One region of the Paraburkholderia sp. Ac-20336 genome, then DNA from elsewhere that is predicted to be linked to it. Evidence: riboswitches for the same ligand, from Rfam matches in the RefSeq annotation. Region 1 holds a riboswitch; the other holds the start of a gene.

Region 1 (3,261 bases):
CACGAGGTAGACCATGAACACCGATCGATGGACGCGCCGCATCATGCTGCTGTTCGCGGCACTGACGTTGCTGCTCGCCGGCTGCACGACCTATGTGACGACCCAGGTCACGGCGTTCTCCGCGTGGAGCGGCAGCGACGCGACCCGCACCTATGCGTTCACGCGACACGAGGATCAGCAGAACAATCTGGAGCTGACCGCGTACGAGCGGATCGTCGCGAACGAACTGGCCGCGCAGTCGTTCCGCGAGGTTCCTCGCAACGAGGCGCGCTATCTGGTCGAACTCGCCTACGGCATTCGCTCGGACATCGTGACCGTCGCGGAACCGGTCTATTACAACCCGTGGCCCGGTCCGTACTGGGGCCGGCCGTTCGATCCGTGGGGGCCGTGGGGACCGTTCCCGACCGCTTACGTGAATCAGAGCTACCCGGTTTTCACGCATCTGCTCGGCATCCGGATGACCGAGCGCGCGAGCGGCAAGGAGGTCTACAACGTGAGCGCGCGTAATTTCGGCGGCGAGTCGTCGCTGGTCAGGGCGATGCCGTATCTCGCGCGCAGCGCGCTCGCCGATTTTCCGCTCGGCAACGGCGCCGTGCATACGGTGAAGATTCCGGTCGGCAACGGCGGCATGGCGGTGACAGAGGTGTCGATGCCGGCTGCGGCGCCGGCGGCGGCGTCGGGCACCTCGGGCTCATCGGCCACCAAGCCAGGGCAGTAAGCCGCGCTCGCGCGGTGCGTCGGCACCCGGCGCACCATGCAAAACCACGCAAAAACGGCCCGGCAGGCGTGATCCGCCGGGCCGTTCGCTTTGCCGCCTAAACCCCCACCCCGAGCAGCGCCATCGCCCCGAGCACGACGAACATCACCGCCGCGATGCCGTGCACGAGCTTCGTCGGCAGACGATGCGCGAAGCGGTCGCCGAGCAGAATCGCCGGCACGTTGGCGATCATCATGCCGAGCGTCGTGCCCGCCACCACACTGAAGAAATCGTGAAAGCGCGCGGCGAGGGCGACCGTCGCGATCTGCGTCTTGTCGCCCATTTCCGCGATGAAGAACGTGACCACCGTCGCGCCGAACACGCCGAAGTGCGTGCGGTTGGTGTTGGCTTCCTCGTCGTCGAGCTTGTCGGGCACGAGAATCCACAAGCCCATGCCGATGAACGAGGCGGCGAGCGCCCAGCGCATGATGGCCGGCGTGAGCATCGAGCCGAGCCACGCGCCGAGCGCGCCGGCGCCCGCGTGATTGATCAGCGTCGCGACGAGCACGCCGAGAATGATCGGCACGGGTTTGCGGTAGCGGGCGGCGAGCACGAGCGAGAGCAGTTGCGTCTTGTCGCCGATTTCGGCGAGCGCGACCGCACCGGTCGAAATAAGGAAGGCTTGATTCACTTTGAAGGGATTCCTCGGGCCGAATCATGAACGAGCGACGACCCACGACACGCCGGGCCCTGTTGCGGCGCGTGTGGATCATCGGTCTCGCCAGGCCAGAGGCTGCGGCTGCCATGGCCGTGACGGCCAAGTCTGTTGACAGGCGCCCTCGCGAACCGCACGTGCGACGCACCGGCGAAACGCGGTGCGGACGTGCTGCGAGGCGGCTACTCCCCAATGAGGGCCGGAGTATAACAGAGCCGGCGGTGCGTTTACCGCGGATATCGGGCCGATACCGGACTGATACCGGTTTGATATTGCACGGATGTTGCGCGGATGCCGCGCCGCGCATACGGCGCCGGCTGCGGCGGTTTGCAACAATTGCCAGGAAAGGCCGCAAACGATTTTCGGAAAGCAGGGCGCCGCTCCCGTCTCTCCCGCCACCCCGAAAATTGCCGCCGGCCCCGCGCGCAAGCCTTCCCGACGGGCCCGCCGCAGCGTTCCGGTCATTTTTGTCAATTCGTCTGACAGTTTGTTGTTTTAAGGCTCGGATACAGATGGATACGTCTTTCCTGGCTGATTTAATCCAGAATATTCAGTATGATTCCGGCGACAAAAGGAGCCTGAGCCAAATCTCGCAGACCCATTGACAAAGGCGCCTAAATAATCGGGGCCAATTGCCGATAATTCGCTGAATTCCCCCTAAGAAGATTGGTCGATCCCGGCTGAAAACATCCCGATCCGCGCGGCGCCACACGCTGTGACGGCTGTATATTCCGTCAGGCGCTTGAGCCTTTTCCCGTTTCTACGCGCGAACACCGTATGCCCGATCTGCACTGGACCATTCCGGTCGGTCGCTGGTCTAGCTGGCCGGCTACCGCATCTGCCGCACCCGATATCGGCTTTATCGAGCCGATCGTGCGGCGGCGTCTCAGCACGCTGTCCAAAGCCGCGCTCAAGGTTGCGCACGATTGTGTCGCGCGCGAGCCGGTGCGCGTGGTTTTCGCGTCGCGGCACGGGGAATTGCGGCGCACCACCGACATCCTGCGCAGCATCAGCGCCGGCGAACCGGTTTCGCCGACCGCGTTCAGCCTGTCGGTGCTCAATGCGATGACCGGCGTCTTCGGCATTGCGCGCGGCGACCGCTCGGCCGCGAGCGCGGTGTCGGCCGGCGCGCAAACGCTCGGCTATGCGCTGCTCGAAGCGTATGCCCAATACGCGACGCAACCCGACTCACCGGTGCTGCTCGTCTACGCCGACGAACCGGCCGATCGCGCTTACGGCACGATCGAAGACGAAGTACAGGGCGGCGCGCTCGCGCTGCTGCTCGACGACACGGCGGCGGCCGGGCACATCGTATGCTCGCTGTCCCGCGCGGCCGGCTCGCAGCCCGCGCCGGTTGACGGCGCCGCGGCCAACGTAACTGCGGCCAACGCTAATCTGGCCAGTAACCTGGGCGCCAACCCGGGCAACGCTGCCGCCGAAGCCGCTGCCGCCGCTAACAACCCGCCTGCCAACCCGAACACCCTCGCCGCCGACACCGCCGCAACCCGCTTCCCCACCCAGAGCCAGGCGCTGCTGCACTGTCTCGAAACCGGGCAGCCCGCGTGCTGGGAGCGGGCCGGCGCCCTCTGGCACTGGAGATGGCATGACCGCGCGGCTTGATTATCTGTGGCGTCTTTGCGCGACCGGCATGGCCTTCGTCGTGTTCGGCCTCTGCGGCATGCTGTTTTCGGTGCTTGTGTTTCCGCTCGCGTGGCTGTGGCCGCATCGCGCGTCGCGGCAGCGCGCCGTGACCGCTGTGATCCACTGGTTTTTCCGCGCGCTCGTCGCGGTGCTGCGCGGCGTCGGCGTGATGGAGCTCGACGTGTCGGGCGCGGCCGCGCTGCGCGCG
Region 2 (3,261 bases), on a different contig from region 1:
CAGGCCGCTCGATGCGGTTTGCACCATCGAAACGCCGTCGTTCGAGTTCGACACACCTTGCGTCAGACCGTTGATCTGGGTCTGCATGATGTTCGAGATGGCGAGGCCGGCTGCGTCGTCCGCTGCGCTGTTGATGCGCTTGCCCGACGACAGACGCGTAATTGCTTGCGAGAGTGCGCTACCCGAGTTGGTCAGGTTCTGCTGCGCGACCAGCGAGTTGATGTTGCTGTTAATTCCGAGCATGAAAATTCTCCTGTTGGGGCCGTCAGCCCGTTACATGCCGTATAGACCAAGGCATCAGCGAACGAGGCAACTGCTGTTCGTTTGCCGCCCGCCTTGTTTGGGGTATCGGCCCACTCAGGAAAAACTTTATGGAATAACCCGCATATTCGTCGCTCCGCCCCGGCTGAAGCGCCGGTAAACCGGGGCGGCAGGCGATTCGCCGGCACAGGCCTCAAGTCCGTCGGAATCCTGCCGATAACACAGCGGTAATCCCGCTTTGCCGCGCCTAGCGCGTCAACGTTACCGTCAGATACACGGCATACAGCACCCCGCACACGAGCAGCGCGCCCACCCGCAAGCCCCGCTCGCGTATGTTGATACGCAGCCACGCGGCCGCGGCCAGCGTAATCACGACGCCCGTCACCACTTCGATACGCGGCGTCCACGGCGTCAGCAGAATGCCGATCGCGGGCAGCAGCGTCCCCTGGAACACCATCGCCCCGGTGATGTTGCCGAACGCGAGCGTGTCCTTGCCACGCCGCACCCAGAGGATGCTGTTGACCTTCTCGGGCAATTCGGTGGCGATCGGAATGATCAGCAGCGACAGCAGCAGGGGCGATACGCCGAGCGCCGCCGACACGCCCCGCACACCGTGGATGAAGCCCTCTGCGCCCCACACCAGCAACGCGACCGCGAGCGCGAGTTGCAGCGCGATCGTCGCGAGATTGGTCGGCACGCCGATGCGCGCGAGCATCATCCTGCCGGGCGCTTCGGTGCCGTGTCCCGCCTCGACGAGCCCGCCCGATGCGCGGAACGTCATCACCACATAGGTGACGTACACGCCGACCAGCGCGACGCTGAAGAGCGCGCGCACGATGATCTGCTCGTGCGGCACGTACATCGCCACGGCCGCGAGCAGGAACGCGCAGAGGAAATAGTTGAGGTCGCGCGTGAAGCCGGTGCGCTCGGGCGTGATCCAGCCCTTGACGCCGCGCATGCGCAGGATCGCGAGCGTCATCAGAAACGTCGACAGCGTGGAGAGCATCAGCGGTGCGCCGAGAATCGCGCCGACGCCGATCTCCTGATTGACCGAGCTGCCGGCCTGGCTTCCCGCAATCGCGAGCAGCGGCACGAGCGTTTCAGGCAGCGCGGTGCCGACCGCCGCGAATAGCGAACCCGTCACGCCTTCGGAGATTTTCAGACGTTCGCCGAGATGTTCCAGCGCATTGGTGAAGAGTTCGGCCGCCACCAGAATGACGACCAGCATGCAGGCGAGCTCGAGGAACAGACCGGTCATGCGTGGCTCCCCGGCTGTGCGCGAAAAGCGCGGCCGCTCACCGGATCAACCGGGCAATAAGCGAAGGCAAAAACACGCGGGGAGACTGACGATGGGCGACGGTGATTCACAGGGCAAACTCCGCGGTCGGACGTAGATGACGAACCCATGACGCACCGCCGCCCGTCCGACCGGAACGAGGCAGTGCGTCAATGGTCTCGCCAAACCGACCCGGTCGAACGCGCCATGACCCGCAGGCCAAGTATGTTGACGCGCTCTCCTTCAAAGGATGAAGGAAGGCTACTCCCCAGTGACCGAAGGATTCTAATGGGGCGGGCGGCTTTCAACAAGCTTGTTGAAACGCGAACCACGTATGCTCCGCTCGAACCCTCGCACCCGGCATCGTCCGATAACACGCGGTTGCGCTCAGAGCTGATAGAGCGCCCGCCAACCATCCATGCTGAAGACGTCGAATCCGGCTTGCCTGCCGCATTCCGCTCAGCTATGTTTTACCCGTACCTATCTGGACGTTCACCGTGACCGAGACGACCCCGACGCCGGCATTCCTGAAGTTTTATGTTCCTGAAGAACCGGGGACAGCGAAACTCGCTCGTACGTCTGAGGATATCGAGCGGTTCCAATCGCTGATTCAGTACGCGGAGTCTGCCGAGACGATCAGCGAGAAGAAATTCAGGTGGCTTGAAAAAGCGACGACGCCATGGCTCGCGCAGCAATTGGGCGTCTATGCAGAGCACCTGGAGGTCAATGGTCAGGCAATGCTTGCGGCACGCGTCGCGTGGCTCGGTGTTCTTGCTGCAAAGTGGGTTCGAGACGACGCGAAATACTATTTGGCCAATCTGCTCACTGCCGGCAACATGTGGCTAAAACTCGGCGCAGAAGCCACCGACGACACCACAGATGCCGCCATCGATGCCGCGCGAGGTTTTTTCGAGGTCATTCTGAATCTCGCCGCTTATGAACAACGAAAGGAACGGCTCGGCGCGCACGTGGGTATAGCGAGCTACTACGGACTGATCGAGGACTACGTCGGCGCGGCGTTTCACGTCGACCGATATCTTCCCTACATTGACGAGATCGTTCCAAAGCAGCAACACGAAACCGTGTATGGCCAGGCCGCGCGTATCTATGGAAAAGTCCAGGACGTACCGGGATTGTTATTCTGCTGCGAGAGATTAGGCAAACCACTCCCGCCCGCGTCGCAATTGTCCGCTCAGCCGCTGGACGCCGTGCTGATGACTGTCGCGCGCCTGCATAGCCTGGGCAGCAGCTCAACCGCTTTTCGCATCATGTCCGAATTCAAATCAAGAAACAGGAGCGCATAACATGACTCAGCAAACCGTGAAGTTTGGCATACAGCTTCCCGTCGACATGGGACAGGACGTTGCCGAAGTTGCACGAGAGCTTTCCGAAAACTGCCGGGTAAGCTACCGGCTGCCCGAGCCAGACAGCGAGTCCGCCAAAGACGAACTCTCCTTCGATCCGATATCGGGCGCGGCCATCGGCTGGATACTCCTGAAGGTGGTGGGTGCCGCCGCGCAAGGCATCGCCGCAAAATTGATCATCGAGCTTGTTTGCAAGCGATATATGGGGCGCTCAAAGGAGTCGAAGGTCGTTCCAATCCGATTTTCCGACGGCACGATTTTCGAGCTGAATACGGACGATCCCGAGTCCACCGAACAGCTTCGCAAGATCCTCGCGGAAAAGGCCGATCGTTGAACGCCCTGTATGGCAGTGATGGCTTC

What was found. A riboswitch is a leader RNA that binds a small molecule or an ion and turns the genes downstream of it on or off. The one in region 1 is predicted to bind manganese.
Region 2: it holds a riboswitch for manganese, as region 1 does, so the genes downstream of both, GXB81_RS23055 (sodium:calcium antiporter) here and GXB81_RS26175 (TMEM165/GDT1 family protein) in region 1, are expected to answer to the same signal.

What each region holds. Positions count from the first base shown of each region.
Region 1 covers NZ_JAAGPS010000138.1:3,927-7,187, forward strand. The annotation lists gene GXB81_RS26170 (DUF4136 domain-containing protein) at 14-718, shown strand; gene GXB81_RS26175 (TMEM165/GDT1 family protein) at 816-1,388, opposite strand; yybP-ykoY riboswitch at 1,401-1,615, opposite strand; gene GXB81_RS26180 (beta-ketoacyl synthase chain length factor) at 2,190-3,032, shown strand; gene GXB81_RS26185 (1-acyl-sn-glycerol-3-phosphate acyltransferase) at 3,016-3,261, shown strand, end outside.
Region 2 covers NZ_JAAGPS010000100.1:5,545-8,805, reverse strand. The annotation lists gene GXB81_RS23060 (flagellin) at 1-243, opposite strand, end outside; gene GXB81_RS23055 (sodium:calcium antiporter) at 509-1,519, opposite strand; yybP-ykoY riboswitch at 1,644-1,819, opposite strand; gene GXB81_RS23050 (hypothetical protein) at 2,035-2,841, shown strand; gene GXB81_RS23045 (hypothetical protein) at 2,843-3,235, shown strand; gene GXB81_RS23040 (hypothetical protein) at 3,232-3,261, shown strand, end outside.